DNA from 2 places in the Desulfitobacterium dehalogenans ATCC 51507 genome. Region 2 is predicted to be linked to the other one. Evidence: a T-box and tRNA genes for the amino acid it is inferred to sense, from the RefSeq annotation. Region 2 holds a T-box; the other holds one or more tRNA genes.
The links. The T-box of region 2 lies ahead of ileS (isoleucine--tRNA ligase). A T-box ahead of a tRNA ligase gene usually reads a tRNA of that ligase, here a tRNA-Ile.
Positions count from the first base shown of each region.

Region 1: it has a tRNA-Ile gene. The T-box ahead of ileS (isoleucine--tRNA ligase) is inferred to sense a tRNA for this amino acid. The anticodon was not compared.

Region 1 is NC_018017.1:3,565,025-3,579,793, reverse strand. Features, by position in the region: gene DESDE_RS17365 (4Fe-4S binding protein) at 1-1,139, shown strand, start outside; gene DESDE_RS17360 (deoxyguanosinetriphosphate triphosphohydrolase) at 1,254-2,243, shown strand; gene DESDE_RS17355 (GerMN domain-containing protein) at 2,399-2,989, opposite strand; gene dnaG (DNA primase) at 3,393-5,297, shown strand; gene rpoD (RNA polymerase sigma factor RpoD) at 5,284-6,468, shown strand; tRNA gene DESDE_RS17340 (tRNA-Asn) at 6,578-6,652, shown strand; tRNA gene DESDE_RS17335 (tRNA-Ile) at 6,663-6,737, shown strand; tRNA gene DESDE_RS17330 (tRNA-Glu) at 6,748-6,823, shown strand; gene DESDE_RS17325 (tRNA (adenine(22)-N(1))-methyltransferase) at 6,888-7,685, shown strand; gene DESDE_RS17320 (Nif3-like dinuclear metal center hexameric protein) at 7,664-8,830, shown strand; gene DESDE_RS22145 (hypothetical protein) at 9,211-9,369, shown strand; RNA gene rnpB (RNase P RNA component class A) at 9,438-9,830, shown strand; gene DESDE_RS17315 (zinc-dependent alcohol dehydrogenase) at 10,039-11,169, shown strand; gene DESDE_RS17310 (YueI family protein) at 11,246-11,617, opposite strand; gene DESDE_RS17305 (hypothetical protein) at 11,691-11,978, opposite strand; gene citD (citrate lyase acyl carrier protein) at 12,231-12,518, shown strand; gene DESDE_RS17295 (HpcH/HpaI aldolase/citrate lyase family protein) at 12,592-13,296, shown strand; gene citF (citrate lyase subunit alpha) at 13,330-14,769, shown strand, end outside.
Region 2 is NC_018017.1:3,420,981-3,435,749, forward strand. Features, by position in the region: gene DESDE_RS16570 (sugar diacid recognition domain-containing protein) at 1-750, opposite strand, end outside; gene ileS (isoleucine--tRNA ligase) at 1,052-3,820, opposite strand; T-box leader at 3,981-4,189, opposite strand; gene DESDE_RS16580 (hypothetical protein) at 4,256-4,723, opposite strand; gene DESDE_RS16585 (DivIVA domain-containing protein) at 4,871-5,329, opposite strand; gene DESDE_RS16590 (YlmH family RNA-binding protein) at 5,343-6,140, opposite strand; gene DESDE_RS16595 (YggT family protein) at 6,154-6,441, opposite strand; gene DESDE_RS16600 (cell division protein SepF) at 6,445-6,894, opposite strand; gene DESDE_RS16605 (YggS family pyridoxal phosphate-dependent enzyme) at 6,898-7,617, opposite strand; gene DESDE_RS16610 (HlyD family efflux transporter periplasmic adaptor subunit) at 7,686-8,672, opposite strand; gene DESDE_RS16615 (sensor histidine kinase) at 8,641-10,044, opposite strand; gene DESDE_RS16620 (response regulator) at 10,048-10,731, opposite strand; gene pgeF (peptidoglycan editing factor PgeF) at 10,734-11,552, opposite strand; gene DESDE_RS16630 (YlmC/YmxH family sporulation protein) at 11,707-11,979, opposite strand; gene sigG (RNA polymerase sporulation sigma factor SigG) at 12,168-12,941, opposite strand; gene sigE (RNA polymerase sporulation sigma factor SigE) at 13,067-13,795, opposite strand; gene DESDE_RS16645 (sigma-E processing peptidase SpoIIGA) at 13,795-14,697, opposite strand.

The DNA of each region.
Region 1 (14,769 bases), 140 kb from region 2:
CATTTTTAAGTTATGGGGTGATTTCCAGCGCTTCCGGTTATGGCGGGCCGATCACTATGCTAACCATAGTGAGTGAGGAAGGAAAGATTGCCAATGCAGTACTATTGGATGATTCCGAAACTCCTCTTTATCTAAAGAAGGTCCTGGTAGCCGGTTATCCGGAAAATTTTCTGGGGAAAACGGTCTCCGAACCCTTAGAAGCCCATGAAGATATCGATATTGTCAGTGGAGCCACACGAACTGCTAAAGGGATGATGCTGGCCGTTGAAAAAGGGATGTACCAAGTGGGAGAAAATCACCTGGGATTAAAGGTTCCCCCGTTAAAAACCTTCCATTTTCAATGGCAGGATGGTCTCGTCGTTCTTATGCTGGCTCTTGCCATTCTCGCTTCCTCCCGCAATATGAAGAAGCTTAGACTCTGGATATTGGTAGCAGCGGTCTTTGTTTTAGGGTTCATGGAGAACGTTTCCTTGACCATCGGCAATTATATGAGTATTATCGCTCTCAAGATGCCGACTTTTTCGGAACGTCCCATCTGGTATGTGATGGTCATCGGGGTGTTCCTGATTACGTTGTTTTGGGGCAGAAATTTTTACTGTTCCTGGCTCTGCCCCTTCGGAGCTGTTCAAGAAGGAATCTATAGGGCCTTGAACTTAGCCAACTATCATCCGCATCCCAGGCTCGTTACGATAGCCCGAAAAAGCCGCTGGTTCTTTCTCTGGCTGGCTGCATTATTGGCTTTATTGTTAAACAACCCGGGGATAGCCAGCTATGAACCGTTTTCAGTGTTCTTTGATGCTGACGGCAACACTTCTCAGTGGATTATTATGGGGATCATCTTGCTCTTCTCCATTTTTATCCTCCGCTTTTGGTGTCGTTGCTTTTGTCCTGTAGGCGCATTTTTGGATTTCACAGCCCTGTGCAAACGAAAGGCCAGCGCTATTTTAGGACGGAAATCTATCCCCCCCAAATCAGATAAAAGGGAAGAGGGGTGCCCAGGACAGTGTGCCGGCTGCCTAAAAGAAGAAGCGCAGCAAACGTCTCTGTTGATTTCATCGGATAAGATCCTGGCTGCCGGAATTGGCGTCTTATGGATACTGATTATTGGAGCTTTGTTGCAAAACATCGGATTATTTTAAAAGATAGATGTTTCCTTGCGTAATAAATTACACGGATTTTTTATAGGTTATATTTATGTCCAGACCTCATGCTATAATATAAGAGATTGACCCAGCCTCAAAGGAGGAGTGAGTATGGTGGAAAATATTCGGATCCGTACAGAAAGAGAAGAATGGGAGCGACTTTCACCTCATGCTGCTAAAAGCAGTGAGGCTAAACGATCGCGGGAAGAAGCGGAGTGTGACATTCGGACCAAGTTCCAAAGGGATCGGGATCGTATTTTGCACAGTAAGCCTTTTCGCCGGCTTAAGCATAAGACGCAAGTTTATATTGCACCTGCGGGGGATCATTACCGGACGCGGATGACCCACAGCCTGGAAGTCTCACAGATTTCCCGCACCATTGGCAGAGGTTTGCGCTTAAATGAAGACCTCATCGAAGCCATTTCCCTCGGGCATGATGTGGGGCATACTCCCTTTGGCCATGTGGGAGAGGAGGCCATCGTCAAACTTATCGGAGGTTTTGAGCATAATGAGCAATCCGTTCGCATCCTCACAGTTCTCTCTGGGGAGGGAAAAGGGCTGAATCTGACCCAGGAAGTTCTGGATGGGGTGCTTCATCATACAGGAAAAGGAATCCCCTATACCCTCGAGGGGCAGATCGTCAAGACAGGGGATCGTATTGCCTATCTTTGTCACGATTATGATGATGCCTTGCGGGCAGAGCTCATTCACAAAGGAGAGCTCCCCGAGAAGGTGGTGTCTACTTTGGGGGATAATCCCAGCCGCATGATCACCACTATGGTGGTGGACATGATCGAAAGTTCACAGAATCAAACCTCTATCCAACAATCTCGCCCTGTTACAGAGGCTATGCAGGAGTTTCGACTGTTTATGTTTGAACGAGTCTATAACAGCGAGGCCCTCCGTGAAGAGCGGCGTAAAGGTGAATACGTTGTCCAGGCTTTATTCCATTATTATATGAAAAACTTACAGTTTCTCCCTCAGGAATACCTTGTTTGGGCTGATGGAGATGCGGTCAAAGCCGTGGTGGACTATATCTCCGGGCTAACCGATAATTATGCCATTGATCTCTTTCAAAACTTCCTAGTTCCCAGACATTAAGAATTTATGCAAAAATAATCAAGGGTCTGTCGCCGTAAGACGGACCTTTTTTTATAAAAAAGAGTATCGCCAACTACTTTAAAAAAGTAGTTTATGCGACACTCCCTTAAACATTCTTTAATATGTCTTTGTTGATGGATAATAGTAAGAACCTTTTATTTTAGGATTAAACTCTCATTGGCCGTTACAGGGGTTGAAGTATCCAAACCGCCGAGAATAGCAGCCTTCAGTTCCCCTTCCAAAAGGAATTCTACAGAGTCCACATCCTTAAGGGTGGTTAAGGAGTTGACGATGCTGTAAAGGACCATCTGTTCTCCTGTGGCGCCCCCCTCAAAGTTTTCTCTGAAGGAATTGGACAGATTAATGGTGGCGACACCGTCTTTAATCTTAACATCCAGAAGTTTTGTTTCCTTGGGGAGGGGAGCCACCAAACCCGAAGGGGGATTCGCGAACTCTTTGAACATCTCAGCAATGACTTCCTCGCTCGATTTTTTTGCAACGTTTACCGTCCGGTCAGTTGGGACCAGCCCTGTCGCATCCGATGTAGGGAAATACATCGTAACCTCCACAGTCTCCGTAGGAGCCGGTTCAACTGGGTCAGGGTTTTGGGGATCTGTTACATTGGCAGGAGGGGGAGATGGAGGCGTATTTTTCGTGGTGTCATCGGATCCACAGCCTACTAAGCCAAAGGTTAAAAAGAATATGGAAAATGCGATAATCAAAGAGCGGAATTTAGCGTTACACATAGGATCGTCCACCTTTCTGAGTCATTTTTTAGTTTAGCATAATGTTGTGACTTGACTCATCTATGTATAAAAATTAGCCATTAATTCATTTTAGCACGAAAAGAAGAGGAGGAAAAGCGATCAGCCGCGGCTGGCGGTAAGAAGGAAAGAAAAAGTCGAAATGAAGGAGGAAATAGTTAAGGAAGGTAGAATAATATTTATAGACCCTAAATATATCTAGAATATATATTGTACACCAAAAAAGTCTGATTTTAAAGAAAGATTTTATAGAAAACTTGGCTGGTGGCAAGCCTCTGGCGCAGACAGCTGCCTAGTTGCACTTATTCAGGAGGAAAGTATGCAACGAAGTTATGCTTTACGAAAGTGAAAAAGAGGATTCTTGAGTTTTTTGGCGAAACAATAAATGTATTATTATCTTGACAATCTGTCAAAAATATGGCATAGGGGTGGCGAATTACAATCAGTGGACTATAGAATTCCTGAGGAAATCGTTGAAGAAGTCAGATTGCGTTCCGATATCGTGGATACAATTTCCGAATATGTACGACTTCAACGGAAAGGGAAGAATTACCTAGGCCTCTGTCCGTTTCATTCGGAAAAGACCCCGAGTTTTACGGTAACCCCGGATAAACAGATTTTTTATTGCTTCGGTTGCCATACGGGTGGTAATGTATTTTCTTTTTTAATGAAAAAAGAAAACTGGAATTTTGTCGAAACGGTGGAGCATTTAGCTCAAAAACACGGTATTGTTCTCCCGGAGAAAGAGCTTTCACCCCGTGAGAAAGAACAACAAACCCGTCGACGTCGTTGGGAAGAGATTCACGATTGGGCAACGGGTTATTTTCATGAAGTCCTATTGCATAAACCTGAAGGAGAGCCTGGAAGGCTGTACTTTAAGCAGCGAGGGATAGATGAAGAGACCATAAAGCAATTTCGTTTAGGGTATGCTCCCGAACGATGGGACGGACTGATTGAGGCACTCAGTGCCCGGGGAGTAAACCCCCAGGAGTTGGCTCAAGCCGGACTTGCCTTGGAACGAGACCATTCGGAAGGGAAATCCCGCGGCTTCTATGACCGTTTCCGGAAAAGGGTAATCTTTGCAATACTTGACTCGCGTCAAAAGACCATTGGCTTTGGAGGGCGAGTTTTAGATAATTCTACACCAAAATATCTGAATTCACCAGAGACTGCTTTTTTTAACAAGGGACATCATTTATATGGAATGCACCGAGCTCACCAGGGGATCCGGGAACACGGATTCGCTCTTCTGGCAGAAGGTTACATGGATGTTATCGCCTTACAAAAAGCAGGCTTCAAAAACGCAGTAGCCTCTTTGGGAACAGCCTTAACCCGGGAGCAGGCAAAATTGATCCATCGCTACACTGGGCGGGTAGTGATCGTTTATGATTCGGATCAGGCTGGAACTCAAGCAACACTTCGAGCGGGTGAACTATTGCGGGATATGGGTTTTCGGGTAGATATCTTAAGTCTGTCCGGAGCTAAGGACCCGGATGAATACCTAAAAACCTTCGGAGTGGAAGAATTTAATAAAGCGTTAGCTCAGGCAGAGCCCTATATTCAGTTTAAATATCAGATCCATGTCAAGACGAAACCAACTCTATCGGCTCCGGAGAAAGCAGAATTGGTCCGTGAATTAGCCTCGGATATTATAAAAGTGCAAAGTCCTGTGGAGCGGGAAGGGTATGAGCGGTTTCTGAGTCTGGAGTTGGGTTTAACTTTAGATAGGGTTCAAGCGGAAATTGCAGGATTTGACCGAAAACCTTCGAAAAGGGCCTCTGAAGAGGAATTATTTCCTAACAAACAGGATATTTCTGTAAAAAAAAGGGATAATATCAATAGGTGTGCAAATCCGACTCAAACTGGAGCATCAGTACCTGATGGAGTGATTCGAGCTGAGCAAGTTCTGTTACGTCTTTTGCTTGAACAATTGATTCCTGTCTCAGAATTCAAGGAACAATTCGAAGAGGGATTTTGGAAGGTAGCTTATCATCAGCAGATATTTGATTATATTGAAAAAGCACGCTGTATTGGAAAAGGAGCTATGCCCAGTATGGAATCCGACGCTTTGCAAAGCAAGGTAGCCCAACTCATGCTGGAAGATATGGAGCTATCCAATCCAGAACGACTTTTCCATGATTGTATTAAACAGATTCGTTCGATAAATGAAGAAGAAACTGTGGAAGAGCTTCAGGCTCGAATGGTTGAATTAGAAAAATCCGGCGATTTGACAGGTGCTTTAGCCCTGTTAAAAGAGATAGGAGAGCGGTTGAGAAGTGGCGAAAAGTAAGGTCATGAGCACACAGAAAAATGAAACCAAGAAGGGAGGGGAATCTATGAATGATGACCAACTAAAGGTCGATGCGGTGAAAGAGCTGATACAAAAAGGCCAGAAAAAAGGTTCTTTAACCTACCGGGAGATCATGGATACCCTCCAAGGAATTGAGCTCACAGCCGAACAGATTGACGAAGTGTATGAACAGATCGGCCGGATGGGGATTGATATCATCCCTGAAGCGGGTGAAGTGGAAGCATTGGAAAAGGCCACTGATGAAATCCCCGACGATGTGGATGACCCTGATGCTGAGGAAGAGGTGGATGTGGATGTGGATCTTTCCATTCCCGAAGGGGTAGGGATTGATGATCCTGTCCGTATGTACCTTAAAGAGATTGGTCGAGTTCCCCTTCTTACGGCAGAAGAGGAGATTGAACTGGCCAAACGCATGGAACAAGGGGACGAAAGTGCTAAACGCCGTTTGGCAGAAGCCAATTTGCGTCTTGTTGTCAGCATCGCCAAACGTTATGTAGGCCGGGGGATGCTTTTCCTGGATTTGATTCAGGAAGGTAACCTGGGACTGATTAAGGCTGTGGAAAAATTTGATTATGTAAAAGGCTTTAAGTTCTCAACCTATGCCACATGGTGGATTCGCCAGGCTATTACTCGAGCTATTGCCGATCAGGCAAGAACTATTCGAATTCCTGTGCATATGGTGGAAACCATCAATAAGCTGATTCGGGTATCACGCCAGCTCCTGCAGGAATTAGGACGTGAACCAACCCCCGAGGAAATTGCTGTTCAAATGGATATTTCAGTAGAACGGGTCCGGGAAATTATGAAGATTGCCCAAGAGCCGGTATCCTTAGAGACGCCCATTGGAGAAGAAGAAGATTCCCATTTAGGGGACTTCATTCCTGATGAGGATGCCCCGGCGCCCTCGGAGGCGGCTTCCTTTATCCTGTTAAAAGAACAGCTGGAGGAAGTATTAGAGACTCTGACTCCCCGGGAAGAGAAGGTTCTGCGTTTGCGTTTTGGTCTTGATGACGGTCGTACCCGGACTTTGGAGGAAGTAGGCCAGGAATTCGGCGTAACTCGGGAACGGATTCGTCAGATTGAGGCCAAAGCCCTGCGGAAACTTCGTCATCCCAGCCGCAGCAAGAAGCTTAAGGATTACCTTGAATAAGAACCAAGGGGATAGGTCAAAGGCTTCTCACTATTTAGAACAAAAAAACATCAAATATAAGCTTGACTAGCTAATACGAATCTCGTATAATAAACTCTGCAAAGGGCATTCCTCGATAGCTCAATGGTGGAGCAACCGGCTGTTAACCGGTAGGTTGCAGGTTCGAGTCCTGCTCGGGGAGCCATTTTTTTATTGGGCCTATAGCTCAGCGGTAGAGCGGCCGGCTCATAACCGGTTGGTCCCAGGTTCGAATCCTGGTGGGCCCACCACTATAACAATGGCCCGTTGGTCAAGCGGCCTAAGACACCGCCCTTTCACGGCGGTAACACGGGTTCGAATCCCGTACGGGTCACCACTTAAGAACGAATGTAGCGAGATGTATTAAGCATCTCGCTATTTTTGTTGAAAGGAGTTAACCTATGGCTGTTTCCGTAAATTTGGGACCACGCCTTCAACGTGTGGCGGCATTTGTTCCTGAAGGTTCCCGGCTGGGGGATATCGGGACCGATCATGCTTATTTACCGATTTTCCTATGGGAGAATAAAAAGATTATAAAGGCTGTGGCAGTGGATGTTCATGAGGGACCTTATCGCTCCGCTTGCTCAGCTATCGAAAGCCGAGGGTTGCAATCGGTCATTGATGTCCGGTATGGGGATGGATTAAAGCCCATTCAGGTAGGGGAAGTGGATACTCTCACTTTAGCCGGAATGGGCGGGAATACGATGCTGGAGATTTTTGCCGCCCGGCCGGAAGTTTTGTCTCAGGTTAATGACCTCATTCTCCAGCCTCAAGGAGCTGAGGGGAAAGTGCGCCTGACCTTGCTGCAAGCAGGCTGGCAGATGAAGCAGGAAGAGTATGTAGCTGAAGAAGGCCGAATCTATGGGGTGATGCATTTCTCGCGTCGGGAAGGATATGCCTTGGAGGAGCTGCAGCGCAAAGTACAAAAGTGGCAGGATCTGGTTTGGGGGGCGTTAGGTGATTCCCAGTGGAGTGAAAGCCTTCTTACAAAGTGGATCTGGGAATTTGGTCCCCTTGCTTTAGATTCTCCCAGTGAAGAACTTAGAGTGCTGATACTGGAGCAGATACAAACACTGCGGAGAACTAACCATGAAATGCAAAAGTCCAACCAGGAGAAGGTGCAAAAGCGCATTCAGGAGTACGTCATGTCCATCAAAGTATTGGAGGAGTTGGAAAAATGCCTGTTTCCGTTGGTTTAATTGCTCAAACCATTGAAAAGATTGCCCCCAAGGCTTGGGCCGAGGAATGGGACAATGTAGGGCTGTTGGTGGGGGATTTTGCTGCCCCTGTAGAGCGAATTCTGGTAACCCTGGATGCTACTCCGGAAGTCCTGCAGGAAGCCCGGGAAAAGGATGTACAACTGATCATAGCCCATCATCCCATCCTGTTTAGAGCCCTGAAAAATCTCCGCTCTGACAATCAAGGAGCAAGATTACCTATCCAAATGATTCAATCGGGAATCGCCTACTATGCAGCCCATACTAATTTGGACCAATCTTCCTTGTCTTCCAGCTGGAGTCTGGGAAGGGCTTTAGAACTGGAAAAGATGGAGCATTTTAAAATATCACATACAGAAAAGCTTGTTAAATTGGTTGCCTTCATTCCTAAAGACCATGCCGAGGAGGTTCGCCAGGCTCTCGTGAAAGCAGGGGTTGGGGAAGGGATCACAGACGGCCCCCATGCTTCTGAGTATGCCGAGTGCTTCTTTGCCGGAGAAGGAACGGGAATGTTCCGGCCTCTAGGAGAGGCTCAGCCCATCATCGGTGAGATTGGCGAACTGACGCGAGTAGAGGAGATAAGGCTGGAGAGCATTATCCCTGAGCACCGCATAGACCGCGTGGTGAAAGCTTTGAAAAAAGCACACCCTTACGAGGAGCCCGCTTATGATTTAATCCCTCTCTATAACACGGGAGCAAGCCGGGGCTATGGTATTATGGGTTATTTAAAAGAGCCCGAGAGTCTGGGTAGTTTTTCTCTTAAACTCTCTGCGAGTTTAAAAAAACTTGCTCCTATCTCCTTGGCAGAGGAACCTACCGTACGCATTTCTGGAAGTCCTGAGCAGACTCTTCGCAAAATAGCCATTGTCAATGGGAGCGGAGGGAGCTTTATCTCCAAAGCACTATTCAAAGGGGTCGACCTCTTGATCACCGGAGATGTGAGTCATCATGAAGCGTTAGATGCTCTTGAAGCAGGACTGTCCATCATGGATATGGGGCACTTCTGGGGCGAAATCCCTATGGTGAAGGCCTTGGCAGAGTATTTAAAAGGGGAAAAAGCTTTGGCAGAGGTTGAAGTGATCATCAGTGAAAAAATGAAAAATCCATGGAGAACGCTGAATACTTAGATTTTGTAAAGGCATTTCTATTGTTAAATAGAAGTGCTTTTTTTAACTCTAAAATCTTCTGTAATTGCTAATAACTAAAAAGAAATAAATAGCAAAATGCGAAGCATTCTATTAGCAAGAAAAGAGGGATTATTCTGAATATAAATTATTGACACACAAAGTCTTTTGTTGTAGAATAATGTCGTAAGGAAGTTGAAATTATTCCAAATGTTATAAAAAGAAAAGCAGTATTGTCTGGGTATTTTTAATAGAGTGATTGGAATCACGGATTTAAATACGAAAGCATGCTAAAGTGTAATTACTGAAAATTTCCTTTAATAACAATTCATTGTTTTCACTGCATTAAGTATATGGAATGGAAATATAAGGGGGACTACATTATGAGCCGTACAGAATTTTTACGTCTAGAACGGGACCGCATTTTGAAACAACTCTCTCAAGGTCCCGAGAATAAAGCAAAGTTGCTTACATCTCTGATGGATATTGATGCTGAAATGGAACAAATTCGTCAACCACAGAAGAGTTTTGCCAAAAGCTAAGTAGGTTGGAAATCAATCCATTTAAATCTATTTGACCAAAAGGTCAGAATCAAGTAAGATAGTTAAGCAAAGCCAATTGGATGGTCGCGGAAGTAAGAACCGAAAGGTTGCTTCTGAGGAAAGTCCGGGCTCCATAGGGCAAGGTGCTGGGTAACACCCAGTGGGAGAAATCCTAAGGACAGTGCAACAGAGATATACCGCCGATAGCGGAAGTTAGTCCTGAGACTGACTTTTCGAGTAGGTAAGGGTGGAAAGGTGAGGTAAGAGCTCACCGGCAGCCTGGTGACAGGCTGGCCCTGCAAACCCCACTTGGAGCAAGACCGAATAGGGAGACTATGAAACGGCCCGTTTTTGTCTCCGGGTAAGGTCGCTTGAGGCCGTTGGTAACAACGGTCCTAGATAGATGATCATCACCTTCTGAAAGGAAGGTACAGAACCCGGCTTACAGATTGGCTTTGCACTGCATTTTACCGATGAGTTTAAAAACTTTCGAAAATAGTCCTCTTCGTGAGATTTCACGCTGGAGGGCTTTTTTGTATTGGAATGCTTGATTGGCATGCTTAATTGGTATGGGTATAAATATTAAGGCGCAGAAGTTTAGGTCTTGAATAGATCCACGCCAGCGGGAGAAAGCTATGTGCAACTATCTTTCTGGAAGGTGTAATTAATATGAAAGCAATCGTCTATGAAGGAGTTCGAGATGTGAAGGTCAAGAATGTTGGGGACCCGGAAATACAAAAACCCGACGACATCATTGTCAAGGTTACATCCACAGCCATATGCGGCTCGGATCTCCATCTTATTCATGGTATGGTCCCTAATATGCCTGAGGGATTTGTCCTTGGCCATGAGACCATGGGTATCGTGGAAGAGGTAGGCAAGGATGTCTATAAGGTCAAAAAAGGAGAACGGGTCATCGTTCCTTTTCCTATCGCATGCGGGCATTGTTGGTACTGTGAGCATGACCTATGGAGTCAATGTGATAACGCGAACCCGGAAGTGGAATCGGGAGCGTATTTTGGCTATAGCAGCACCTTTGGGGGTTATGATGGAGGACAGGCAGAGTATCTGAGAGTTCCTTATGCTAACGTGGGACCCAGGGTGGTTCCGGAGGAGTTAACCGATGAGCAGGTCCTCTTCTTAACAGATATCCTACCGACCTCTTACTGGGGAGTGGAAATCGGTGGGGTAAAAAAGGGTGATACAGTGGTAGTTCTGGGGTGTGGACCGGTAGGTCTATTGACTATCAAATGGGCCATTTTCCAGGGGGCCAAACGAGTCATTGCTGTAGATCACATTAGCTACCGGTTGGATCATGCCTATAGGCATTACGGGGTGGAGACTATTAACTTTGAGGACCACGACAACACTGGAGAGTATATTAAGGAGATAACTCACGGAGGTGCGGATGTGGTTATCGACTGTGTGGGTATGGATGGAAAAGCATCCACCCTAGAGAAAATCGAGACCTTGCTTAAACTCCAGGGGGGATCTAAATCTGCCATTGAGATTGCCACTCAAGCGGTAAGAAAAGGCGGGACCGTAGCTTTGGTAGGTGTCTATGGGTCAAAATACAATCTATTTCCTCTAGGGGATTTCTTCTCCAGGAATATCACCTTGAAGATGGGGCAATGTCCGGCTCACTCCTATGTGGATTCTATCTTGGGATTAATCAAAACAGGCCGATTCGATGCAACGGATATCATTACTCATCGGCTTTCTTTGGATAAAGGAGAACATGCTTATGAGATTTTTGATGAGAAAAAGGATAACTGTATTAAAGTTGTGTTGAAACCATAGGAATGGAGATTTAACTCAAAAGTTAATATAAAAAGGGACGGACCAAAGTTTTTTTGCTTTGAGCCGTCCTTGATTTTTACTTAACCTCAATCTTATCTACATCCACGGCATGGTCAGCGACCACGACTAAACCTGCATTGCCTTTAAGGCTGGGATCATTGACCACAGTATAAGGCTTGCTGTGCTTGCGAGCGATTTTTATATATTTATCACGATATCTATAAGCCAAATCCCCGTTAAGGAGAAGGCGTATGGCACGAGGGTCCTTAAGCGCTTCCTCGATTTCGGGATAGACATGATTATCCTCCACTTGGTTTTTCGTCAGCAACCGTATTATCCGTTCGCGGAACTGACCAAGGTGCTGCACTTTCTCATGATGTTTGAGTTCAGGCGTTCCGTGCAGGCCCACCATAAGACGTTGTTCGAGTTCGCTTTGCTTCTCACTCATACATAGATCCCCCCTTACACAGGATAAATAACCTTCTATAGAGTGCCCTGATTATCCTTCTTCTATAGGAAATCTAAATGATGGATTCAGAAATCTTGCGATGGACTTTAGCCAGACGGCTATTGCGAAGGTAGAGAAGAAAGTCTGCCGAGACCATAAGAAGGTTCAGTATATAAAGGTAGATTACCAGATCATACTGGTAAAAGAGCTTGTGCAGGATGCCTGCGATATAACCGAAGATGATGATAACGAGAAAGAAAGGGCTTTTTCCTTCCATGGACCGGGATATATAGGATTTGTAAATGGAAAAAGGCCATGCGGCTCCAAAACTAAGGAGCATAAGGGCTTCAAAGATACTCACACAAACGCCTCCTAGGGGAATAGTATGCAGTTCATGCTTATTTTCATAGAACTCATTCTTAAATTATACACTTGTTCCAGAGAACTGTCTCCGGAATTTAGATATTCGAAATATTGCGAACCTTCCTGAAAACCTATATTCTATTGTCAAAGTGGGAATGACAGGTTTACACTTAAAAAAGATAGTGCGCACATATTGCATAAATGATGGCAAGAGCATGCAATACTTAAGAGGTGTAAGGAGGGAATTTCTATGAAGATCAGCACTACTGCACAGGCAGGGGCACTGGAATCCAACGATGTACTGGTGACAGTGATGCCCAATGACCAAGGTGGAGTTCAAATTCAATTAGAAACCAAACGAGTCATCTTCAAGCAATTCGGTAAACAAATCGAGGAAGTTGTGCGAGGCAAGGTGTCTGAAATGGATGTGGATGATGTCATCATTAAAGTCCAGGACAAAGGCGCTTTGAACTATACCATTCGGGCACGAGTTCAGACGGCTTTGGAAAGGGCGCTTGCTTCTGGAACGCGTGATTAATTTTTATAGCCTGATTTTGAAACGATGTTTAGCTTAGCTTTTTAGGGTTTTCTTATGAAGGGAGACGCTTTTAATGATGAAGAGAAGAAGAAGCCTTTTGATACTATCCGGAAACAGTCCGAAAAGCATGCAGGATGCACCTGTGTTTGAACCTGATGTGGTTTTGTTCGATTTGGAAGAAAGAGTCCTTCCCCAAGAAAAGGATAGTGCCCGTCATCTGGTCAGAGAAGCACTCAGCTTCTTGGACTACTCTAAGGTCGAGGTCATGGTCCGGATCAATCCTCTGGACACAGAAGAAGGGCAAAAGGATATGGAGAGTATCCCCCGGGTAAAGCCGGGGGCGCTGGTTATCCCTAAGGCCAATCCGGAAATCATCCGACAAGTGGATAGTATACTTGCGGCTATAGAAAGTGAAGAGGGATTTCTTAAGGGCGGTATTGAATTGATTCCTGTCCTGGAAACGGCTCTTGGTATAGAGACTATGAACACCCTTATCAGGATTTCTCCCCGGGTTACCGGGGTATGGCTTAATGCCGAGGGTCTCATGGCCGAGTTTGGAGCAAAACGCACAAAAGAAGGGGATGAACTTCTTTATGTCCGTGGCCGAGTGGGCATCGCCTGCCGGGCAGCTGGTATCCATGCCATCGATACCTGTTTTACTGATAGCAATGATAACGAGGGTTTGGAGAAGGATGCCTTAACGGCGAAAAGACTGGGCTTTACAGGCAAATTAGCCCTGGATGGCCGCCAGATTGATACCCTGAATACCATCTTCTGATACAAAAGGATCTAGAGAAGGGAAGAAAATGCTATGAAGAATAACCTTGGAAGAGAGATCCCGGATTACATAGAAGGCTACGGAACAGTCAGACCATTCATGGGGGCCTTTGCCAATTATGGTGAACGGGCTAAGGCTTCAGTGACTCTGCGCTCGGTTAAACCTGGCGAGAAGAAGCTGCTGGCCACTATTGAAGAAGCTCTGGATAAAGTGGGAATCCAGGATGGGATGACTGTATCCTTTCATCATCATTTAAGGAATGGAGATTATGTCCTTAACCAGGTGATGGCTGCTATCGCCAAACGTGGGGTCAAAGATATCCATGTGGCGGCAACAGGGATTTTCCCCATTCACGAGCCCCTTGTGGAGTATATAAAAAAGGGAATCGTGACTAAGATTTCCGTCAACTATATTTCCCCTGGGCCTGTGGCTAAAGCTATTTCCCAGGGTTTCCTGCAAAAGCCCGCCGTGTTTATGAGCCATGGAGGACGTCCTCGGGCGATTGAAAGCGGGGACCTTCATATTGATGTAGCCTTTATTGCAGCTCCCACAGCCGACGCCTATGGAAATATCAATGGAGTGGGCGGACCTGCCGCTTGTGGTACCTTATCCTACGCTGTGGCCGATGCCTTCTTTGCGGATAAGGTCGTGGCGGTTACCGATCATTTAGCTCCATACCCGGCCTGTCCTATTGAGATTACCCAAGACTTTGTCGATTATGTGGTCCAGGTGGATTCCATCGGTGATGCCAATGGTATCGTTTCGGGAACTCTTACCGTGACCAAAGATCCTGTGGGGCTGCGGATTGCCAAAATGGCCGCTCAACTTATCAATGAAGCCGGTTATATCCAAAATGAAATGTCCTTCCAAACAGGAGCCGGTGGGACATCCTTAGCTGTAGCTGCTGAAGTACGCAAATTCATGAAGGAAAAGAAGGTGGTCGGGTCCTTTGCTGCCGGCGGAATCACAGGCTATATCGTAGACATGCTCAATGAAGGGCTGTTTCGAAACCTTTTCGATGTGCAATGCTTTGATCTGAAAGCAGTGGCATCCTATAGGGAAAATCCTCGCCATCAGGCCATGTCCGGTTCGCTCTATGGGAATCCTCATGACAAAGGAGCCATCGTTAATAACCTGGATATCATGATCTTAGGAGCCACAGAGATCGACACGGACTTTAATGTGAATGTGGTTACCGGCTCCGATGGGATCATCATGGGAGCTTCTGGGGGGCATAACGACACAGCAGCGGGCTCCAAGATCGCCATTATCGTAACTAATCTGACCAAGGGGCGGCTGCCGGTAATTAAAGATAGAGTCACGACAGTGACCACCCCTGGGGAAACCATTGATGTCTTAGTGACAGAGCGTGGTATTGCCATCAATCCCAGACGAACCGATCTTTTGGAAAAACTCAAGGATAGCAAACTTCCCATCATAACTATTGAGGAACTCAAGAAAATATCGGAAAGG
Region 2 (14,769 bases):
GTTTTGAAACACACCATCGACAATCTCTTCCATGGTATCCTGAAAGGTCATCAGCAAATCATTGATTTCATTAGCTGAGCGATTGCTTTCATCTGCAAGCTTGCGCACTTCACCGGCGACCACGGAGAATCCTTTTCCTTGTTCTCCCGCGCGGGCCGCTTCAATAGCCGCATTAAGCCCTAAGAGATTGGTCTGCTTCGACACCCGGCGAATAAATTCGGTGACACCTTCTGTGGCCTTGACATGCTGCTTGGCATTCTGAGCTACCGTGGCTACAGTCTGACTCACACTTGCCACCTCTTGAGAAGAGGCCGCCATTTCCTGTATGGCCCCAGCCGCCTGTTCCAGGGCCTCTCCCATCCGCTCCACATGATCCTTGAGAATTTCTTTCAGCTCTTCATCCCGAAGTAAAAAAGCAATCATCGCAGCTGCAACCTTCGCCACAGGACTAACAATCTCCAAGGGTCCGGCCACTCCAAAGGTCCCCAGCTTTTCATCATCGAGTAAAATGGCAATATTCAAGCCTTCCCGCTGTTTTCCTTGAGAATTAATTTCATCTTCCGCAGTAATTCTGATTTCTTGGATAGAAGTCGTCATGATCCGCCTTGCACCTGCATGGGCAACGCCTACCCGTTGTTTAGCTGAATCTGCAATAATGGTCCCTGACGTGTCACAGACAATTCCATGAAACCCACTCTCAGAATAAATCAAGTCGACGATCCGGTTGGCCAGATTCTCTGTAAGTCTCATTCTCTTCACTCCCACCTCTGCAGGTCAATAATTTTTCAAAATTTTAGAAGAAAACATCAAGTGAAATTTAGTACCTGATCCTAAAAATTATGTAAATAAACCCATTGCTTTTCATTACTAAATATAATACTAAGTATTCAAACTATTGTCCATGGATTTTACCTTAATAATAAACGTTATCCTTTTAGATACATTAAACAAAACTCGACCGGTGCCACGAAAGTTCCGATAGCATAGATAAGACTTGAGCGGATTGTACCGCCCAAGTCTTAAAAGTAGAAATATTAAAGAAAGGCTATTATTAGAGATGGCTTACAACGGAAGCACAGCGGGGGCATAGACTAGGATGTTCTTGATTCTCTCCAACACCCGTATCGTAAATCCAGCAGCGTTCACACTTTTCCCCTGCTGCTGAATTCACAGCTATACCGAAATCCTCCAAGTCTTCTGCCATGATGACACCCTCAGGTTTATCTTCTCCTCCGCTATGGATTTGAACTGCTGATACGATGAAGATTTCCGACAGATTGGGAATATCTCTTAAGAATCCTTCCAGTTTAGCATTGGGATACAGATCTACTTGAGCTGTCAAAGGATGGTTGATCAATTTATCCTGACGGGCTTTTTCCAAGGCCTTCGTTACTTCTGAGCGAACCGCCAACAGGGTTTCCCATTTTTGCTCCAGCGCTTCATCCATCCACTGAGGATCAACCTTTGGCATTTCCTCAGTTTGAATAGGGGAACCGGCGGGCACCCCTGGAACATAAGACCAGATCTCATCCGCCGTATAGGTCAGCACCGGTGCAATCAAGCGCACCAGAGCATTCAGAACGTCATAGAGTACGGTCTGGGAAGCACGGCGCAGGGTAGAATTCTTTCCTTCCACATAAAGACGGTCTTTAACGATATCCAGATAAATGGCACTTAGTTCTACGGCACAGAAGTTATGCACCGTATGGTAAACCCAGTGGAATTCGTATTTTTCATACCCCTGCAGCACCCGCTCGGTAACTTTACCCAGCTGCAGCAAGGCCCAGCGGTCAATCTCCGGCAAATCCTTATAATCCACCCGGTCCTTGGTCGGATCGAAATCATTAAGGTTGCTCAGCAAAAATCTTAAGGTGTTGCGAATCTTGCGGTAGGCTTCGGACATCTGTTTCATAATCCGTGGTGATACCGCTACATCGTTCTTATAATCGGCGGCGCACACCCAGAGTCTTAAGATATCCGCCCCCATCTCCTTAGTTACCTGCAGTGGGTCCACTCCATTGCCCAGGGACTTGGACATTTTGCGTCCTTTTTCGTCCACCAGGAAGCCATGGGTTAGAACTGCCTTATAAGGAGCTTTTCCATAAGCGGCTACCGCTGTGGACAAGGAAGAATTAAACCAGCCCCGGTGTTGGTCCGAGCCTTCCATATACAGGTCGGCGGGCCAGGTGAGCTCCTTCCGTTCCATCAAGACGCTGGTATGGCTGGTTCCGGAGTCGAACCAAACATCCATGATATCTGTCTCTTTGCGGAAGGTTTTACCTCCGCAGGGACAGGTGAATCCTTCAGGCAAAAGCTCTGCAGCGGGACGGGCAAACCAGGCGTCGGACCCTTCCTCACGGAAGATATCCTGAACCTTAGCAATGGTCTCATCGGTAATGATCTCTTTCCCGCAATCTTCACAGTAGAAAATGGGAATGGGAACACCCCAGGTCCGTTGCCGGGAGATACACCAGTCTCCCCGGTCAGCTACCATGTTATAGATACGGTCCTTGCCCCAGGAAGGAATCCACTGAACCTTGTCGATTTCCTCGAGGGCCGCTTTGCGGAATCCGTCGATGGAAGCAAACCATTGTTCTGTGGCCCGATAGATAATGGGGTTATTACAACGCCAGCAATGGGCATAGCTATGCTTTATTTTATCCTCATGAACCAAGGCATTGAGACTTCTTAGATCTTCGATAATAACCGGGTTCGCTTTGTCCACCTTCATGCCCGCATAGGCCCCGCCTTCAGCGGTGAACTTCCCTTGATGATCCACAGGGCAAAGTACGGGAAGCCCATATTCTTTACCGACATTAAAGTCATCTTCCCCATGTCCGGGAGCGGTGTGAACGCAGCCTGTTCCTGCTTCCAGGGTAACATGTTCACCCAGAATGAGTACAGAATCCCGCTCAATGAAAGGATGCTTACAGATAACACCTTCCAGCTCTTTGCCTACGAAACGCTTTTCCACAGGGAGCTCAAGCTGCCAAAGGGAACGCAAGCTCTCCAGCATCCCTTCCGCGACGATCCAATGCTCCTTCTCCACTTGAACCTGAGCATAACTGAACTCCCCATGCAAGGTGATGGCCAGGTTAGCGGGCAAAGTCCAAGGAGTAGTGGTCCAGATGATGACAAAAGTGTTTTCATCCGTAAGAACCCCTTTCCCTTCCTTAACAGGGAACTTGACATAGATGGCATCGGAAGTCTTCTCAGCGTATTCGATCTCCGCTTCTGCCAGAGCCGTCTCACAAGAGGGGCACCAATACACCGGTTTTAATCCTTTATAGATGTACTTCTTGCGCGCCATTTTGCCAAAGACTCCGATTTGTGCAGCTTCATACTCTTTTTCCAGAGTTATATATGGATTTTTCCAATCTCCCCGGACACCTAGCCGTTTGAACTGCTCCCTCTGAATACCGATGTATTTTTTGGCATACTCTTTACACATCCGGCGAAATTCCACGACAGAAACAGAATGGCGATTAACACCTAATTTCTTAATCACCTGCTGCTCGATAGGCAGACCATGAGTATCCCAACCTGGAACATAGGGGGCATCGAAACCCGCCATGGTTTTGTATTTGACAATAATATCTTTAATCACTTTATTCAAAGCATGGCCAAGGTGAATATCACCATTGGCGTAAGGAGGGCCATCGTGAAGAACAAACTTCGGCCGTCCTGCCCGGGCTTTTTGCACCGTTGCATAGATATCTTCCTCTTCCCATTTCTGCAAAATTTCCGGTTCCCGCTGAGGCAGGTTTCCCCGCATGGGGAAGTCTGTCTCAGGCAAATTCAGTGTATTCCGGTAATCCATAATTAAAATTCCTCCCAATCTTAGTCTTTGTTCCTTGCTATACGCGGCCTTAGAGGTGTACGTTCACCCCAGCAGCTTTACCTTTCATCCTCTGCCGGCGCCACCCCACCGCATCCATAAGCCATGGGAATCCGGTGGATATAAAAAATCCCGCACCCAAAAAAGGGACGGGATATCACTCGCGGTACCACCCTTGTTGCCATATTCCATGGCCACTCGGAGGTCCTTTAACGGGGACTAGGCGGAAAGCTTACTCTTATTTCAGCACTTCACTCTAAGGGGATACTCCTTGATTTTCCTCACAGGCTTTCACCATTTCCTGCTCGCTTTAGAGGTTCCAGCAAGGACAGTCCTTATCAACGCTGTTCTATATGAAAATTGTTTAGAGTTTATGAATGATACTTATAGAATATAATGCCCAAAAAGGATGGGTGCTTAATCATTTAACACCTTACGAATGATGGTTACAAGTTTGGCCTGACCTTCCAAATCAACTGGCTCTCTCATAAACAGGCAAAGAACGGGAACTTTCTTCTCTTTCCAAGCCAGGGTTGTTTGATTGAGATCATCCCTGTTTAAGTTTAGTTGATAGGAGTCTGCCTCAGAGGATAAACCGACGACCACACCACGCTGCTCCATTTCATCCAAAGCATGAAAGGCACGGTCCAATAAGTCATCGCTCCCAGCCATGAGGATGTCTCCGTCTCGATAAGGACCAGGTTCCGCTTTACCAATATAGATGACCTGTACTTCCTCTTGATTCTTCAAAGAGTCCGGCGAAGAGGTTATCTCTATTTCGTGGCGACCTAACTTCCCTGTGAAAGAACCTTGCTCCTCTTCATGTAATCCTAATCCCTGCACAAGAAAGTCGGAGCCAAGCTCCGAATACAAAATGCACTTCATGCGAAATCTTCTTCCCCTTTAAAGAAAACTTGGCTTGTGCCAAGCCTGCATAGGCGCAGGCAAAAGCCTTAGTTGCACTTATACTTTTTAAGTGCAAAAAATGTCTAGATTTAATTCTAGCACAATCACTCATTGTTTCGCAAGCATTCAAGAAACACGATCTTTTTCAAAAGCTTCCGCTAAGTCAAGTTGGGCGAGCAAAAAGGATTTCAATTGGGTGCGTATCATTTCCCGGCGCTTTTGTAGCCCTTCAATCTCCTCGTTCACTTGATCAAGCTTCTTCTGAGCCTCGTTCATGCGCTTAGCTTTCTCTTGTTCAGCTTCCTTCACGAGGAGCTCAGCCTCATGCCGTGCCGCTTGCTTCACATCATCGGCAGTCTGTTGAGCCAACACCATGGTTTGCTGCAAAGTGGACTCCAACTGCCTATACTGCTTTAACTCCGCTTCCAGACGCTGAACTTTGTCTCTCAGCTCAAAATTCTCAGCATAGACTCCCTCGAATTCTTTACTGACGCTTTCTAAGAACTTATTCACTTCCTCGGTGTTATAGCCGCGAACCCCTTTGCGGAACTCTTTATTTTGAATATCGATGGGAGTTAATGCCATAATTATCCTCCTCTTAGTGCTTATGAGGTGTATAAAGTATGATGTTCCATGCAATTCTCCCCTTGCGGGTCTCTTGAAACTCGATTAAACGCATACGGCCATAACCGCGGCAGGATAGAATATCCCCAGGCTTCACTTCCATATCAGCTTTGGAAACCAGCAGATCATTCCGTTTAACTTTCCCCTGTTGAATAAGCTCCTGAAGCACAGTGCGGGAAACATTAAAACCGCTGGAAGCCACCGCATCAATACGAGAAGATGCGGCTGTAATACGCCGCTCTTTCCCCTGTTCCACCGAAACCTCTACATCTCCCTCCACGGCCTCCACACGAATCCGTTCCCTTCCCGCCTTATCCCATTGGCTAAGAAGAAAATCGGAAATATCTTGGGCAACGGCAACAAGGCAACTGTGTTCAGTGAAACGTATATCCCCGACAACTTCCCGTTTCAGGCCCAAACCTATTAATGAACCTAAAACCTGCCGATGTTCAAGCTTGCCCCGGGGATCAACCGGGGTCGCCCGCAAAGTCCGGATCTCACTGGGGATGTTATCCAGGACATCAGCATCCTCTCCGATGAGAAACCGCACTCTTTCTGAATCGGGAAAGCCACCCTCCGGTCGAAAAGCAAGACCTTCCCGCCGCAGAATCCCCTCCAGCCAATTGCCCAAAGCCTGTCCGAGAAAAGGAGTCCATACCGGCTTTGCCTTTTTCAGAGCCTCATTGCACAAATCCAGCAAATGAGCCCCTTCCAGCTTTTTCTCCTTTTCTGTCCAAAAACTCAGGACACTGCGATCAATACCATATCCCATAGGATGACCACCCCTACCTCATCATTAAAAGTCTGAATAATCCCGGCAGCAGAGCGGAGCGAATAATCATGATCGCAAAATAGGCAAGAATCGGCGAAATATCGATGGAGAAGCCTCCCCCCCCGAACTGAAAACGCCGAAAGGGCTTTAACAGCGGCTCCGTAATATCGTAGAGCATACGCACAAAAGCATTATAGGGCAAATTGGGAATCCAGGATAACAAAGCACGCAGAATAATAGCGTACATAAGGATCATCAGAACCGTATCCGTGACTTGATAAACGAAAAGTATAATAATCACTCCTTATTTTGTGAGAGACCAGAAGAAGCCCTTCTCTTTAAAATCATCTTTCATCTCTCCGGAGATATCCACATTGTTGGGCACAAAGAGAAAGATGCCATTGCCGACTTTTTGCATATTACCACCTAAAGCATAAGTAGCACCGCTGACAAAATCCACAATCCGCTTGGCCAAATTGCGCTCGGCATTTTCCAGGTTGACGATAACTGGACGGCGGTTCTTTAATTGATCGGCGATGTTTTGAGAGTCTTCAAAAGCCTGGGGTTCTATGACCACCACTTTGATTTGTTTTTGAGTATGAATACTGACCACCTGGGCTCCTTTGCGGCTGCCGCTCCCTCTGGTCTCTTCGCGAATCTCTTCCTTCTCCTCTTCTTCTTCGAAATAATCGTCCTCATAGTCTTCATCCGCGAAACCCATAATACCAATAACTTTGTCAAATAACTTAGCCATTGTTCATCGACCTCCTTTAATATACTCATTGGTGGTATCTATTCGTTCTCCAAAGATTTGTCTTCCTACCCGGATTATAGTGGACCCTTCTTGAATGGCCCACTCAAAATCCTGACTCATCCCCATGGATAGTTCTTTGAGGTTCACATGAGGCAGGGTCTTCTTCTCCAGCCGCTCCTTGAGCAGACGAAGTTGCCGGAAAAAGCCTTGAGTGTCCTCAGGTGAAGCATTTAATGCCCCGATGGTCATCAATCCATACACCCGAATATGCTTATAGCCTGCTGCCTCCGTCAGGAAATCCTCCACTTCCTCTTCCAGCAATCCTGCCTTTTGGGAGTCCCGGGCAATATTAACCTGGACAAGTGTGGGCCAGACAATATTCCGCTGAGCTCCTTGACTTTCCAGAGTTTCTAACAGGCTAAGCCTGTCCAGGGAGTGAATAAGGGTGACCCTCTCGTCAAGATACTTTACCTTATTGGTTTGCAAACGTCCGATTAAATGCCATTCACAATCCTTCGGAAGTTGTATTACCTTATCCTGCCACTCTTGAACTCTGTTCTCGGCGAAAAACCGCTGTCCTGCTTCATACGCCTTTTCAACTGTCCCGACGCTCATCGTTTTACTTACTGCCAGTAGTTTTATTGCGGATGGATCCCGGCCGCTTTTCACGGCAGCCTGATGAATCCTCTGCTGTACAGCAGATAGATTTCCAAATATATCCATTTTTACACCGTCCATCTTGTTTCAATTCTACAAAGAAGGCTTGTTTCCTGCCTATTTTATAATATAGGTCAGGATTGAGAAACATTTTTTAGATTCATGATTAACCCGTCTATCCCCATCCGGGGATTGGTGATGACGGGAATTCCATGGGGCAAGTTCTCAACACAAATGACCTGGTCGTTTTGGTCCAGGATTTTTACCTTACGGTACTGAATTGCCCCTTCCTTAACGATATAGACCCCTTGCTCTTCCCCTTTAATCCATAAACTGCTCTTAGGAATAAGCACTCCGCTGACTGGGGGCCTTTGTACAAGGGAAATATCCTGAAGCCTCTGTCGGCTGGTCCCATTGATATATTGGTTAAATTGGACAACCAAACCATGGGGTTCATCCAAGAGCCGCAAAATCTTAGCATTGTAGCTCTGATCATTGATGATCAACTTAATGCTCTTCCCCACCTCATACTCATCTGGATCAACCTTAATCACCGCCACTGTAGGCTTGAGATTATTGACGATCTTACCGATGACTCTCCCTGCTGCAACGTTGCCGCTGTTCTGAGGGGGTTGTACCTCCTGGTCTTCCTGAGCTGTGGATAAATCCTGGGTTGGTTGAAGAATTTTACCCACATCCATAGCCAACAGATTTTCCGGTGTCAAATAAGTTTCCAAGCCATCAATCACGGAAAATACAATCCCACCACTGGGTGCATAGATGGGATGAGCGGAAGGAGAGGTCTCCTGTCCCAATGCCAGCCCTCCGGACTGAATTCTGGCGATAAGGTCTCCCTTGCGTACTCTTTCCCCTTCCTTAACCAAAAACTCCGGTGTTCCTGCACCAGGCGCTTTAAGCAAGACCTCTTCATTAGCAAAAACTGCTGAAACGGTCTGGAGATGTTCAATACTCCCCTGCCTTGCTATATCAACCTTAAGTGATCCCGTTAGGAAGCTGGAACGGTAAACCCATCCTAGAGAACCTAGGAGAAGAAGAAGAAAAACTCCTACGCCAAACACTCGAATAACCTTATAAATTCCCCTCCTTGGACTCCTCTTCATTCTTTTTCTCTCCATTTCCCGTTGGTAATTCGCAGATAAATACCGAGCCTGACCCCAGTTCAGAGGCCACCGTAATTTTTCCTTTGACTCCTTCGACGATATGCTTGACGATACTTAAGCCCAGCCCTGTTCCCCCTTGTTCCCGGGAGCGGGCCTTATCCACTCGGTAAAAGCGTTCAAAGATCCGGGGCAGGTCCCCTTCTGGAATCCCACATCCTGTATCGCCGAATTCTAATAAAATCTTTCCGTCATCATGAAAAGCATGTAACCACACTTTTCCTTTCACTGTATATTTTACAGCATTTTCCATAAGGTTGAGAAGTACCTGGCTTAATAAATCTATTCCTATACCAACTTCCGGCAGATCTCTGGGGATTTTAATTTCCAGCTCGATTTTTTTGGCCTCAGCATAAGGCTCAATCACCGGACGTATCTTCTCATAAGCCTCTTGGACTTTGCTCATGCCCTGACCCGAGTCCTGTCGTTGATTTTCGATTCGGGAAAGAGTGAGCAACTCATCCACCAATCGCTGTAAGCGCAACGTCTCCTTATGGATGATATTTAAAAAACGCTCCCGCAAGTGAGGCACGTCCGACGCCCCATCCAGCAGAGTTTCTACAAAGCCCTTAATCGAGGTTAAAGGGGTTCTCAGCTCATGGGATACATTACCGACAAACTCCGTCCGAAGCAGCTCCAGGCGGCGAATTTCCGTAATGTCATAGCACACAATCACTGCCCCCTGAGAGCGGACCTTCTCTCCGGTTATAGGACTGACCTGTGCCCGAATAATAAGCTTGGAATCGGTAACCAGCTCGATTTGGCCGGAGATACCCTTTTCCAAAGCTTGAGTCACAAGGTCTTCCAGCTCCTCAAACCCGTATAATTCACTAAAGTGTTTATCCCGGACAGCCTCCTGCTCTCTGCCGAAAAGCCTTTCGGCCGCACGATTGAGCAATACAATACGTCCCACATGGTCCAGGGAAATAACTCCTTCCTGCATACCGGCAAGAATGGCCTGGATCTTCTGAGCTTCTTGTCGATTGTTCAACATGCTGAGATTGACTTGCTGACCCAAGTTAGTAATCGCTCTCGATAGGGTTCCTAATTCATCGGAATCCTCTGGATGATGGGCCGGCCGAAACTCCTCTTGAAGAATCCCTGCAATCGCATCATTAATTTTTCGGATTCGCCTTTCAAATTGGGAAGCAAAGAAGAAAATTATTCCCCCGGGGAGAAGAATCGCCAAAACTATCGCCAAAACATCGATATCCATACGAATCCCTGTTTGTACTTGAGCACCCAGCCAGAAAAGCAGTATTGAAAGGGAATTAACCAACAGATAAAGACCTAACACAAGCCACTTAATCTTCATGTTCTATCCTTTCAAACGATACCCAATACCGCGCAATGTTTCGATATATTCAGGATTAGAAGGGTCTTTTTCGATTTTTAGTCTGAGATGCCGCACATGGACATCCACTGTTCGCGTATCTCCAGCATATTCATATCCCCAAATTCGTTCAAGAAGCTCATCCCGGGTGTAGACTTTCCCAGGATAGGCCGCCAGGACACGCAGTAATTCAAATTCTTTCGGAGTTAATTCTATGTGCTGTCCTCGAACGGATACTCGAAAACGGTCCAAATCAATATGCAGATCCTGCCGAACGATATCGTTGTTCTCTTCGGAAGGCTTTATCCGCCGCAGCCTTGCCCGGATTCTTGCCACGAGCTCCCGCGGGCTAAAGGGTTTCGTAATATAATCATCGGCTCCGATCTCCAGCCCCAATACTTTATCTATCTCTTCCCCTTTTGCTGTCAGCATAATGACCGGCAGATCGGCAAATCTGGGCATCTTGCGGATTTGATTCAATACCTCAAGACCGCTTATGCCAGGAAGCATAATATCAAGGACTAAAAGCTCCGGTTGTTTCTCCTCAAGGATATGTAATGCTTCAGAACCGTCCGAAGCGATCAATACCTGGTAGCCTTCTTTTTCAAGGTTAAATTTAAGTAGTTCTTGAATTGGTTCTTCATCATCAACCACCAAAATTACGGCCACAATTATTCCTCCCTTTTCGGTAACCGGCGAATCCAACCTGCCATCCGTCCTGTATGTGGACCCTCAAGGCGATGAGAAAAGAAAGAGTCCGTATGACATGCTGTACACTCCCGGGCTATCCATAGCCTTTCCCGGGGTATCCCCGCTTCCCTCAATACCATCTCATTGGCAGCCTTTATGTCCAGTAGTGCATGTCCACTTCTGCCTGGTCTTATAAAAGGCATCTGGGTAAAGTTTTTGGCAAACTCGTCAATAACCCGTTCATCCACTTCATAACAGCAGGGCCCAATACTTGGTCCGATAGCTGCCCAAGTCTCATCGGGTTCCCCTCCCAGGCGTTGAAATTCCTCCAGGATCTGACCAACGATCTTCCTCGAAGTTCCTTTCCATCCGGCATGAGCAATTCCTACAGATTGAAGGCGGGGATGGTAAAAGAACACAGGAACGCAGTCCGCAAAAAAGGCCATCAGGCCGGTATGGCACATCGTGTACAATCCATCGACCCCGACAATCGCGCTATCCAGGGACTCGCTTCCTCGTCCCCCGTCCTCTTCTTTAACCTGGTGAATCCTGGTTCCATGGACTTGTTCCCCAACAGCAACCTGGGATGGATGAACATCCCATTCCTTAAACCATAAATCACGATTGATCTGTACTTTATCGGGAGCATCCCCAACATGGAGCCCCAGGTTCAGGCTGGCATAGGGTGATAAGCTTACCCCTCCCCAGCGTGTAGAAAACCCAATCTGAATCCCCTCCGCTTCCCAGCAGGGAATGGTAAGATAGGTTAGGCCTTTTCCCTGACGCCAACTCCAAGTCATCGAATTACCCCCATACGATTCTCAATTTTAACTATACCATAAAGTTCCGGGGGGATGTACTCCCCAAAAGTCCTATCTTTATACGATTTAAGCCTTCTGAAGGCTGCATTGCCCTTCAGAAGGCTTTCTCTATCTCTACAGATGTCTATTGCCATTACCGACGGTCGTCCACCAGGGAATTGAACTCCGGCAAATCCGTCGCATCCACTAAAATGACATCCACCCCGATTTTTTTAACCCGCTCCCAGGGAACAAGGATATCCTCCGTCCGTCCCCCAAAGAAACCCCAGCTCCGGGAGGCGCCCTGCACTACGATCCCTTTAATGGAACCGCGTTCAAGGTCCAGATCCAGGTCTTTAATAGGACCTAACCGGCGACCGTCTTTAATATTAACTATATCCAGTAAGCGCAGCTCAGAGATCCGCATCCACTATACCTCCCCTCTCTCCATATATATTCCATGGAAAGAGGGTTTATACTATGGCTGCTATTCTTCCTTAAAATTAACATATATTGCTCAGGTCAGGTCATTAGGCCACTATTTTCGAGTCTTTTTCAGGACTCCGTTTGCCTCAATGCAGGTACGTTTCACCCCCTGCTGGTGCCGGCGCCCCTTCAGACATACTTGCGCATATGCCCCAGAGCCGCCTTCTCCAAACGGGAAACCTGGGCTTGAGATATCCCGATCTCATCGGCTACTTCCATCTGAGTCTTGCCATGGAAAAAGCGCAGAGACAAAATAAGTTTCTCCCGTTCACTCAGACGCCGCAGGGCTTCCCGTACGGCAATTCCCTCCAGCCAACTGTTATCGGAGTGCTTCTCATCCCCGATCTGGTCCATCACGAAAATGGGATCTCCCCCATCATGATAGATGGGCTCGAACAGAGAGATGGGTTCCTGAATAGCATCCAGAGCAAAAATCACTTCTTCCCGGGGAAGAGTGAGTTTAGCCGCAATTTCCGACACCGTTGGTTCCCGGGAACACTCATTAACCAGCTGATCCCGGACTTGGAGCGCCTTATAAGCGATATCCCTAAGGGAGCGGCTGACCCGAATCGGGTTATTGTCCCTTAAATACCTGCGAATCTCTCCGATAATCATCGGGACAGCGTAGGTCGAGAACTTGACATTCTGGCTTAGATCAAAATTATCAATAGCCTTCATCAAACCGATACAACCTACCTGAAAGAGATCATCCACATACTCTCCGCGATTGGTGAATCTCTGAATCACACTGAGAACCAATCTTAAATTACCATAAATCAACTTCTCCCGAGCTTCTTTTTCCCCGCTTTGATAGGCAACAAACAATTCCTTCATTTTTGCGCTACTAAGAACAGGCAATTTTGAGGTGTTCACTCCACAGATTTCTACTTTGTTTAAAGCCATTTGAGCACCCTCCAAGCCGATTTCTCCTCTGTGAGGATAAGTCAACTAAGCTCAGATAGAGTCTAAAACTCCACTGAAGCAAGTTTCCTTTATTCTTGGAAGAGTATGCCCGATGGAGTTGAAACTTATTCCAAACGGATAAATTCTTTCCTCAAGCGACGAATAATCCGTTTTTCCAGCCGAGAAATATAGGATTGGGATATCCCCAGCCGATCGGCAACTTCCTTCTGGGTTTTTTCCTCACCATTGTCCAAACCAAAGCGCAATTCCATAATCAGTTTTTCCCGATCCGTCAGTCTGGCCATAGCCAAATGCAAAAGCTGACGGTCCACCTTCTCTTCCAGCGGACGGGAAATAATATCGTTTTCCGTCCCCAATACATCAGAAAGTAAGAGCTCATTGCCGTCCCAATCAATATTTAAAGGCTCATCAAAGGATACCTCGGTTCTCGTCTTGTTATTGCGGCGCAAATGCATAAGGATTTCATTTTCGATGCAGCGTGAAGCATAGGTAGCCAGCTTAATTTTTTTCTGAGGATCAAAGGTGTTGACCGCTTTGATCAGCCCAATGGTTCCAATGGAGACCAGATCCTCTATACCTACCCCCGTATTCTCGAATTTGCGGGCAATATACACCACCAAACGCAGGTTTCTTTCGATGAGGATATCTCGGACACTCACATCCCCCCGTTCAAGGCGTTCTAATAATTCCCCCTCTTCATCCGTGCTCAGGGGGGGAGGCAGGGCTTCACTGCTCCCTACATAATAGATTTCCCGCCAATCGGTAAACTTGGCTATAATCATTGATTTAATTTTCAATACCCATAATTTGAAACGTTCTACTATCCTTCTCATCAGCTTTCCTCCGCTCCTCGAACATGCTCTGAGTGCAGCAAGGCCTGATAGGCTCTATCCGGACTAAGAACCTGCTGCACGAAAGCTAAGGTTGCTTTCATTTCTTTCGGTTCCGGCAAGGATGTACAAACCACCCTTTGGGGCCGGATACCCAGAAGCCAGCTTCTATGCCCTACTCCCTGGTAAGGGATAAAGGCACATTGTTTAATCCACAAAGAATCGGACTGCCAAAGCCAAGGCCAGGGATCGTCCAGATCCCGCCAGGCTCCTTGCAAAACCGGGAGCAGCTCTTCCGGCATCCCGGCGACCGCTGCTTCCTCTTCGACTAAAATTACTGGGTACCCGGTCAAAGGATCCCGCAATTGATTCCCCGTATCCAGCAAGGCTTTCACCCTGAAGGAATTCCCTTTACCCATATCAATCTCAAGGTCATAGATAAAGGATTGTTGCCGGGCCGCTGAACCTAGAATTTGATGCCACGCTTTTTGAGTAAACCACCATAATCCTGCAACCAAGGGCAAAATCCAAAGATTCTTCAGCCCAATCCGCAAAGAACCCCCTATCCTGCCGTCGAAGCTGATCCAGCCCCATAAGGCGTAGACAAGCCCACCCAGTCCGGCTGATAAGACCCAAAATATCAGGAGAGTCTTGAAATATAGCCTAAATCCCCGATAGGGATAGGCCAGCCAAACCATCAGCCAAGGAATAAAATATTTGCTCAAATCAAAAAGCAACGAGGCTGGAACATAGGCAGATAGAATGACCGGAATTTCTCCAGCGATTACTCCCGCCGCAATTCTCTTGCCTCGAAAGGGAAGATTCGATAGTCGGGCAGCGAGGATTAAGAGCAAGGCATCCATACTCCCATTCACTAAAAGATCAAGATCCAAATACCTCTCCATGACTCATTGCAGCCCTTTCAACCATCTCTCCCAAATTATACCGAAGATGGTGAATAAAAGCTGTCGTAATAG